One region of the Brevibacillus sp. JB24b genome, then DNA from elsewhere that is predicted to be linked to it. Evidence: riboswitches for the same ligand, from Rfam matches in the RefSeq annotation. Region 1 holds a riboswitch; each other region holds the start of a gene.

The links. Region 1 has a riboswitch for S-adenosylmethionine ahead of ACQV1I_RS08795 (Na+/H+ antiporter NhaC family protein). Riboswitches for the same ligand answer to the same signal wherever they lie in the genome.
Region 2: it holds a riboswitch for S-adenosylmethionine, as region 1 does, so the genes downstream of both, ACQV1I_RS11200 (homocysteine synthase) here and ACQV1I_RS08795 (Na+/H+ antiporter NhaC family protein) in region 1, are expected to answer to the same signal.
Region 3: it holds a riboswitch for S-adenosylmethionine, as region 1 does, so the genes downstream of both, ACQV1I_RS17950 (ABC transporter permease) here and ACQV1I_RS08795 (Na+/H+ antiporter NhaC family protein) in region 1, are expected to answer to the same signal.
Region 4: it holds a riboswitch for S-adenosylmethionine, as region 1 does, so the genes downstream of both, metK (methionine adenosyltransferase) here and ACQV1I_RS08795 (Na+/H+ antiporter NhaC family protein) in region 1, are expected to answer to the same signal.

The regions. Positions count from the first base shown of each region.
Region 1 is NZ_JBNVQV010000001.1:1,799,351-1,801,557, reverse strand. It holds gene pepT (peptidase T) at 1-1,064, opposite strand, end outside; SAM riboswitch class I at 1,394-1,499, shown strand; gene ACQV1I_RS08795 (Na+/H+ antiporter NhaC family protein) at 1,480-2,207, shown strand, end outside.
Region 2 is NZ_JBNVQV010000001.1:2,262,933-2,265,139, forward strand. It holds gene ACQV1I_RS11200 (homocysteine synthase) at 1-1,288, opposite strand, end outside; SAM riboswitch class I at 1,426-1,533, opposite strand.
Region 3 is NZ_JBNVQV010000001.1:3,837,968-3,840,174, reverse strand. It holds gene ACQV1I_RS17955 (MFS transporter) at 1-992, shown strand, start outside; SAM riboswitch class I at 1,160-1,261, shown strand; gene ACQV1I_RS17950 (ABC transporter permease) at 1,454-2,207, shown strand, end outside.
Region 4 is NZ_JBNVQV010000001.1:4,945,552-4,947,758, forward strand. It holds gene ACQV1I_RS23200 (polysaccharide deacetylase family protein) at 1-12, opposite strand, end outside; gene metK (methionine adenosyltransferase) at 174-1,379, opposite strand; SAM riboswitch class I at 1,508-1,627, opposite strand; gene ACQV1I_RS23210 (S8 family peptidase) at 1,701-2,207, opposite strand, start outside.

The DNA.
Region 1 (2,207 bases):
CGGATCGGGCTGATTACTGGCTCGATTCCGAGGTTTTTCATCGCTTCATAAGCAATGTCAACAACTTCCTTAACCGGTTCAATTTTATCACGCATGTTGTAGTATTGATCATTCATCTCCATAATGATATTTTCTGCTCCGTATTTCTCCTGCATCTGTTTCACGATGCTTGCTGCTTTCTCTTTTCTGCTGTTAAAGTTGTCTTTATCAAAATCTCTAATAATATATTGAGATTTGCTTTGTTCAACATCGCCATTTATTGAGCTAAGGTGGTAAAAGCCTTCATAGCCATCTGTATACTCTGGTGCCTCATCTACAGGTAGTTGTGCATGGAATTCCATTGCTAGCTTACTTGCGTTAAGCATTTTATTCTTGGCCGTTCCAGGATGCGTGCTAATCCCCTTAAAGGTGAGCTTGAGTTCTGCGGCATTAAAGCTTTCATACTCCAATCCACCTAGAGGCCCTCCATCCATCGTGTAGGCAAATTTCGCGCCGAAAGCAGCTACATCAAAATGAGCTGGTCCTCTACTGATTTCTTCGTCAGGAGTGAATGCTACTCTAATTTTTCCATGCTTGATTTCTGGATGCTTTAGTAAGTAATCCATCGCTGTCATAATTTCAGTAATCCCAGCTTTATCATCTGCTCCGAGCAATGTTGTCCCATCGGTAGTAATTAATGTATGACCTTTGTAGGACGGTAGCTCTGGGAATAATTTTGGTGTTAGAACAACGCCAAGTTCTTTATTTAATGTAATAGCTTTTCCGTCAAAATTTTCGTGGACTTGCGGATTGACATTTTTACCTGTAAAATCCGTAGCCGTATCCAAATGGGATAAAAAACCGATCACTGGAACTTGCTTATCCGTATTTGCAGGGAGTGTCGCCATTACATATCCATTTGGATCGATTGTAACTTCCGAGAGTCCCATCGCCTTTAATTCTTCGACTAGCAAATTACCCAACTCTAACTGTCCTGGTGTTGACGGAACTGTCTGGCTTTGTGCATTGGACTGTGTATCAATCTTTACATATCTTGTAAACCGCTCTATGATATCTTGCTTCACTTACATTCACTCCCTTTTTCATTGCATCTTTCTTTATTATATCGCTTGATGGACGATATTTCCATTTGTACTCATGTAGCTGTTCTATCAATTGGAGCGAGCCAAAATGAAAGATTTACGCATATTTACATGTAGTGAGACTATATAAATTCAGGATATCCATTGAAGAGAAAAAATTGCTCAAGAAGCTGATGAATAATAACCAAAAGAGGCTTCTATATAGCCGGATCACTTGCATAAGTTAAATAGCACTAAAAAATATTTGACATTTTGTGTAGGAAAGAGTAAAGTAAAAAAAGATTAATCAATAGAGAATAAAATATGAAACCTTCTTATCAAGAGAGGCGGAGGGACTGGCCCTTTGATGCCTCGGCAGCGGACTCGTATTTAGAGTGCTGTGCCAAATCCAGCAAGCATGTGCTTGAAAGATGAGAAGAGTGTTTCTTATATGCCATATAAGACCTCTTCTCATAAGAAGAGGTCTTCTTCATTTTTCTCTAGGAAAAGTTTAGAAATAGAGAGGGTGTTATTGATGAATCAAACAAAAGGGAGTGCGTTGGCTTTATTGCCGCTTGGTATATTTTTAGCACTATTTATTGGCTCTGGGGTTATTACAGGAGATTTTTATCAGCTCCCAATCATCGTTGCCATTATAATTGCAAGTACAGTTGCATTAGTAATGAACCGAAAGGAAAGCTTTCATACAAAGGTAGAACGATTTGCTAAAGGAGCCGGCAATCCAAATATCGTCGTTATGTTATTAATCTTTGTGTTGGCTGGAGCATTTTCTCAAGCAGCAAAAGGCATGGGTAGCGTTGAAGCTACCGTGAACCTAGCACTTTCTGTATTACCTCAGAGTCTCTTAGTAGTTGGCTTATTTGTAATTGGATCATTTATCTCACTAGCAATGGGGACATCCATGGGGACTATTGCTGCATTAGCTCCGATTGCAGTAGGGATTAGCCAACAAACAGATATCTCGGTTGCATTCACAATGGCAACCGTTGTCGGAGGAGCTATGTTCGGTGATAATTTATCATTTATTTCCGATACGACAATTGCCGCAGTACGCACACAAGGAACGGAAATGAAAGATAAATTCAAAACAAACTTTTTAATTGTATTACCAGCTGCCATTCTGAC
Region 2 (2,207 bases), 460 kb from region 1:
CCGTTTCCACAGCTTTTTGAATTGCCTGCTCTAAATCGTGCAAGATATCATCAATTGATTCTGTACCTACGGAAAGACGGATCATCCCAGGAGTCACACCCGCCTTAGCTTGTTCTTCCAGAGAGAGTTGTAGATGTGTGGTACTAGCTGGATGAATGATCAATGATTTGGAGTCTCCTACATTAGCCAAATGAGAGAACAACTGAACAGATTCAATTAATTTTTTGCCAGCTTCTACTCCGCCTTTGATTCCAAAGGTCAAAAGAGCTCCATGACCATCTGGTAAATAGTGCTGATTAAGTTCGTAGGTAGGGGAGCTAGCAAGTCCTGGATAGCTAACCCACTCGACATCGGTATGTTTTTCTAAATATTGAGCGACAGCAAGAGCATTTTGACTATGCCGTTCCATACGTAAATGGAGAGTTTCTAAGCCTTGTAAGAATAAAAAGGAGTTAAAAGGAGATAAGGTAGCTCCCACATCTCGCTGTAGCTGTACACGAGCTTTTACTATATAAGCAGCATTGCCAACAGCCTCTGTATAAACGATTCCATTGTAGGTAGGGTCTGGCGTAGAAAGCCCAGGGAATTTGCCATTACTCCAATCAAAATTACCGGAGTCGACAATAATTCCCCCGATAGATGTGCCGTGACCACCAATGAATTTGGTAGCAGAATGAATAACGATATCTGCTCCGTGTTCAATAGGTCGGCACAAGATAGGGGAGGCAAAGGTATTGTCAACCAGAAGAGGTAAGCCATATTCATGAGCTATGGTAGCAATGGCGGATAGATCAGCAACGTGCATCTGGGGATTACCAATCGTTTCGCAGAAGAAGGCTTTGGTTTTGTCCGTAATCTTTGAACGGAAATGATCTGGGTTGGATTGATCAACAAAATGAACCGTAATACCTAGCTTAGCAAATGTGTGGGCAAATAGGTTGTAGGTTCCTCCATATAAACTGTTCGAAGAGATGATTTCATCACCAGCTTGAACGATATTTAACAGGGCAAATGTAATGGCGGCTTGACCAGATGCAGTAGCCAATGCACCGATACCACCTTCTAAGAGAGCAACACGCTTCTCAAAAACATCCTGTGTAGGATTCATGATGCGGGTGTATATGTTCCCAGGCTCCTGCAACGAAAATAGATTGGCGGCATGGCTGGTATCGCGAAACTCATAGGATGATGTTTGATAGATGGGGACTGCGAGAGCTCCAGTAGTCGGGTCTGCCTCTTGACCTCCGTGAAGGGCTAGCGTTTCTCTTTTCCAATGTAGATTTGACATTAAAAACCACTCCTTTTCAATGTAAAGTACGGTGATTCTTTGGGTAAAAAGGTTTGCAGTACAGGCAGAGAAGGTAGGCTCCTACAACAAAAAGCCCTCCTCTGAGTAGAGGAAGGCTGCGTTTACAAATTCGCATACATTCATCTCTCAGAACCTTTCGGATTCTGCAGGATTTAGCACCTAGAACACTACGTTCCGGTTGCCGGGCTTCGTCGGGCCAGTCCCTCCACCACTCTTGATGAAAATGAAAGTTTGTTTTATTGTAAGAAGCTCAAAGTGATAAGTCAATAAAATTTTGTACATTCTGAAAAAAGAATAGAACAAATTCGGTTTTTTATTAATAGTAAACATTATAATCGGTATGGTTTTATCTTGATTAAACATCAAAATAATAAGGTGGATATCGGAATAAAGAGGTTTTACTTGTATTATACAAGAAGTGAATAAGGATGTATAAAAATACAAATAAGTATAATTATACATAATGTAATGTATAAATCGTATCGTAGCTTGCTTTTTGGGGGTTGAAATGGGTTATATAGCTGTAAAAAGGTGAAAACATGCATACATCATATAAATCCTTTATGAAAGTAAGTAGTCGAAAGTCTGACCTTGTCCGTCTTGGATGGATACATGAATAGAGAAAGACGATAATTTAGAAAAAGAAAAGCTAGGGAGATAAAAGTGTGGGTTTTATAAGGGTGAACAACAAATGCTAAAGGGAGTATCTGTCTCTGAGGGGTAGGGAAATGGAAATTTTTATAACATGAGCGAGATATGTTTTTCAATTACACATAAAATAAGCATCAATTCCTTCACCTTCGTGCACATTTTTACATTTTCCTATTTACTCTTTTTCGCTCTTTTTGCTACTATAGGGAAAGGTGTCTTGCCCAGATTTTTAGGGTAAATTGGCACG
Region 3 (2,207 bases), 2.0 Mb from region 1:
GGTATGCAGTTTTTTTGGCATTTCCGGTCATTTGTGCTGTGGTACTAACTATATTTTTGTTATTAGTAAAAGAAAAGAAACAAAATAAGCAGCCTAAGTCAGTTAAAGAGTATCTTGGTTCGATTGGCAAGGTATTTAAACAAAATGGAAAATGGTTAATCCCAGCCTTTTTTATTGGTAGCATATGCTTGTCTACGTTATTTGGTGTGCTTTTTTATCTATCCGATTTACTGGAAGAGACCTATCAGATTGATGGTGTGTTAAAAGGTGCTTTTTTAGCTATTCCCTTGCTGGCTATGAGTATAATGGCATTTATCACAGGGACTATTATTAAAAAGAGATTAACTGTGATGCGCTACTTTATTATTGCAGGGATGCTCTTACTTACCATCTCCTATGTTGGGGCAAGCTTTGTTTCTAACGTTTATTTCTTAATTGGGATTCTTGTATTTGGTAGCGTGGGAACAGGAATGATTCTACCGTGCCTCAATTCGATGATCATTGGGGCGGTTACAAAGACAGAGCGTGGAATGATTACGTCTTTGTATAATGGTGTCCGCTTTATTGGAGTAGCGCTGGGGCCGCCGATTTTTACATGGTTGTTGGGATTTTCGACGGGTGTCATGTTTTATTCGATTGCTTCCGTCACGTTACTATTCGCTATAATTGCATTTTTTACTATCACGCCACAAAAAGACACCAATTCTCAAGGAGCTACGGAGGAAGGAACTGCAAAAAAAGAGTCTTCAGCAGTTAGGAAAACGGGCGCTTCGACAGAATCAGCAGGTTCTAACAGCGAGAGCGAAACCTCCTCAAAGGACAAGAGCTTAGTGGATCAAAAGGCTTTGGATGAGATTACGGTGTTGTTAGAAATGCGGGAGGAAACAAAAGAAGAACAAAAACAGGGGCAGTTAAAAAAAGAACTGGGATTGGACCCGACAGATCTATTTGAGAAGCTGCTTACCAAAAAAGAAAAAGAGAAATCGAAATAGGTGATTTTAGCCTCCAGATGTGGGGGTTTTTTTGTTTCTAAGATATTGTATATAAAAAAATTACTACTAACATAAATAAACAAATGTAAAAACTGACGTGATTCTATTGACATTCCTAGTAACGATGATATGATAATTTATAAATTGATCCGATAACTTTATACAACTTCTTATCAAGAGCGGTGGAGGGACTGGCCCTATGAAACCCGGCAACCTTGATTCATTCAAAAGGTGCTAAATCCAGCAGAAGTATTTCTGAGAGATAAGAAGAATGGCACATACTTATACATGAAGCCCTTCTTCTTAGAGAGAAGGGCTTTTTTGCATACGTTTTTCACATAAAATACGGAAATACAAATAGCAAAGGGCGATAGCAGAGGGAAAAATGTATCCTTACAAGCATATAACCAAGTATTCCGATATAAAAATAAGGCATTAGAGAGAAGCGGGGGAAACTAGGCATGTATCTGTTAAAAAGAATATGTACCATGCTGATTACATTATGGATTATCGTGACACTAACCTTTATCATTATGCAACTGATACCGGGTGATCCGTTTGCTACTGATTCGCAAATGCTACCAGCAGATGTAGTCCAAAATATGCGAGAAAAATATAATCTGGATAAACCAATTGCCCAACAATATTTGTTATATCTAAAGGATTTGGCGCTGTTTGATTTAGGACCATCTATACAATCAAAATCACGTGATGTAAACGCATTGATTGCTTCAGGATTTCCTGTATCGGCTACGCTAGGATTACAATCGTTATTCTTAGCCTTATCGTTTGGTATTTCCTTAGGAATAATCGCAGCTCTTTATCATAACAAATGGCTAGATTACGTTTCGATGTTTATCGCTATCATTGGGATTTCTGTCCCAAGCTTCATTTTGGCTCCACTGCTAATCAAATTGGTTGCGGTTGAGTGGAAGCTCTTGCCGGCTGCCTCCTGGGGATCGTGGAAACACTCAATCCTGCCGTCTGTTACGTTGGCGGTCGGTCCAATGGCTATCATCGCCCGATTTGTCCGTGCTAGTATGCTTGAAGTCTTTAGTCAGAATTACATGAAGACGGCAGAGGCAAAAGGCTTACCTACGTTTGCGATAGTGGTAAAGCACGGAATTCGTAATGCATTGATACCTGTTTTGACATTTATCGGGCCGTTGTTTGCAGCGCTGATTACAGGTACGTTTGTGGTTGAGAAAATTTTTG
Region 4 (2,207 bases), 3.1 Mb from region 1:
TTTTTTCCTCATGATGCGCCATATTCCTTTCGATCTTATTATAGTGCTTTTCGACAAAGATTTACAGAATCCTCTACGTAGTCTAACCCATTGAAGTTGTACTTGCCTAGCCTTTTTCGCAATTTTTGTAAGAAAAAAGAAGCCTAGGAAAATCCCAGGCTTCTTTGTATTTTTTACAGGTTAGCAGCGTCTTTTTTCAGATCTTCTGCTTTATCTGTACGCTCCCATGGTACATTAAGATCATTACGACCAAAATGACCATATGCTGCGGTTTGTTTATAGATCGGACGACGTAGGTCTAATTGCTTAATGATACCTGCTGGACGTAGATCAAAGTGTTTACGAACCAATGCTACCAAATCAGATTCCGCAATTTTTCCTGTTCCAAATGTATTTACAGCGATAGATACCGGTTGAGCTACCCCGATTGCATAAGCTACCTGTACTTCACAATGTTCAGCAAGACCTGCTGCTACAATGTTTTTCGCTACATAGCGAGCTGCATAAGCACCAGAACGGTCTACTTTTGTAGGATCTTTACCGGAGAATGCACCCCCGCCATGACGAGCGTAACCGCCATACGTATCTACGATGATTTTACGGCCAGTTAAACCAGCATCCCCTTGAGGACCACCGATTACGAAACGACCAGTTGGGTTAATAAAGTATTTCGTTTGATCGTCTAACAGATTTGCAGGAACGATCGGTTTAATTACCTGCTCCATTAGATCCTTTTTAATCTGATCTAGTTCTACTTCTGGAGCATGTTGAGTAGAAATAACAATTGTGTCGATGCGAACTGGCTTATCGCCATCGTATTCAACTGTTACTTGAGTTTTACCATCTGGACGAAGGTATTGAAGCGAACCATTTTTACGCACTTCTGTCAGACGACGAGCCAATTGGTGAGCCATACTGATTGGTAGAGGCATCAATTCTGGAGTTTCGTTGCAAGCATAACCAAACATTAGACCTTGGTCACCTGCACCGATCGCTTCGATTTCTGCATCAGTCATACTACCTTCACGAGCTTCCAACGCCTGGTCAACACCTAGTGCGATATCTGCTGATTGCTCGCCGATTGCAGTAATAACACCGCATGTATCTGCATCAAAACCATATTTTGCACGATCGTAACCAATTTCACGAATCGTATCTCTTACTAGCTTTTGGATATCTACATACGTAGAAGTTGTGATTTCACCTGCCACAAGTACTAAACCAGTGGTAACAGATGTCTCGCATGCTACACGAGCATTTGGATCTTTCGATAAGATCGCATCAAGAATAGAATCAGAGACTTGGTCACAAATCTTATCTGGATGTCCTTCAGTAACGGACTCAGATGTAAACAAGCGACGCCCTTTTTGCAATTCCATACCTAAAAACCTCCTTCAACTGGAAACATGATATAATATGTTTGCCGAGCCAGGTTTCCATCACGACAAAAAGAAAAACCTTTCCCTTCGTTGAGGAAAAGGTTGCTTTTCTAGTGCGTTCCTTAACCCTCTTATCGGCCAGAGTGAGTCTAACTATTTAAATAGTTATCCTTCTCTGCTGGTTAGCACCGCTCAAAACGGTTGCCGGGCTTCATGGGGCCAGTCCCTCCACCTACTCTGGATAAGAGTAATATCCATGATTTATAGAATAATCTTTTTTTAGAAGGGTGTCAATGTACTTCAGTAAAATAATCCGATATTTTACAATTGGAATGATTTAGCTAAAACGGTAACCATTTCTCCTCGCTTTACCGGACGCTCCGGCTTAAAGGTTCCATCCTGATAACCATGTAACCAACCATAGCGTGAAAGGGTCTCTATTGCAGCCACCGCCCAATGTGAATTAGGCACATCCCGATAAGAAACACTAGACGATTTCGATACGTTTAGTTTCTTAGCACGCGCAATCATCAAAGCCATCTCTGCTCGATTAACAGATCGATCCGGTTCAATTTTTCCGTTGAAGCCGTTCATAATCCCCATTTGTGAAGCCTGTAATAGACTCTCATACGCCCAATGCTTTTTGTTTAAATCCTTATAGGTATTAGTACCCAATCGACCAACAGGTATCTTTTTGGCCTTCATCGAACGTAGAAGCATATCTGCAAACTCAGCTCGTGTCATATTTGCATCTGGACGGAAACTATACGTATTAGGTACCGTAATAACCCCACGTTGAGTTAAGCGCCCTATATCATTTCTAGCCCA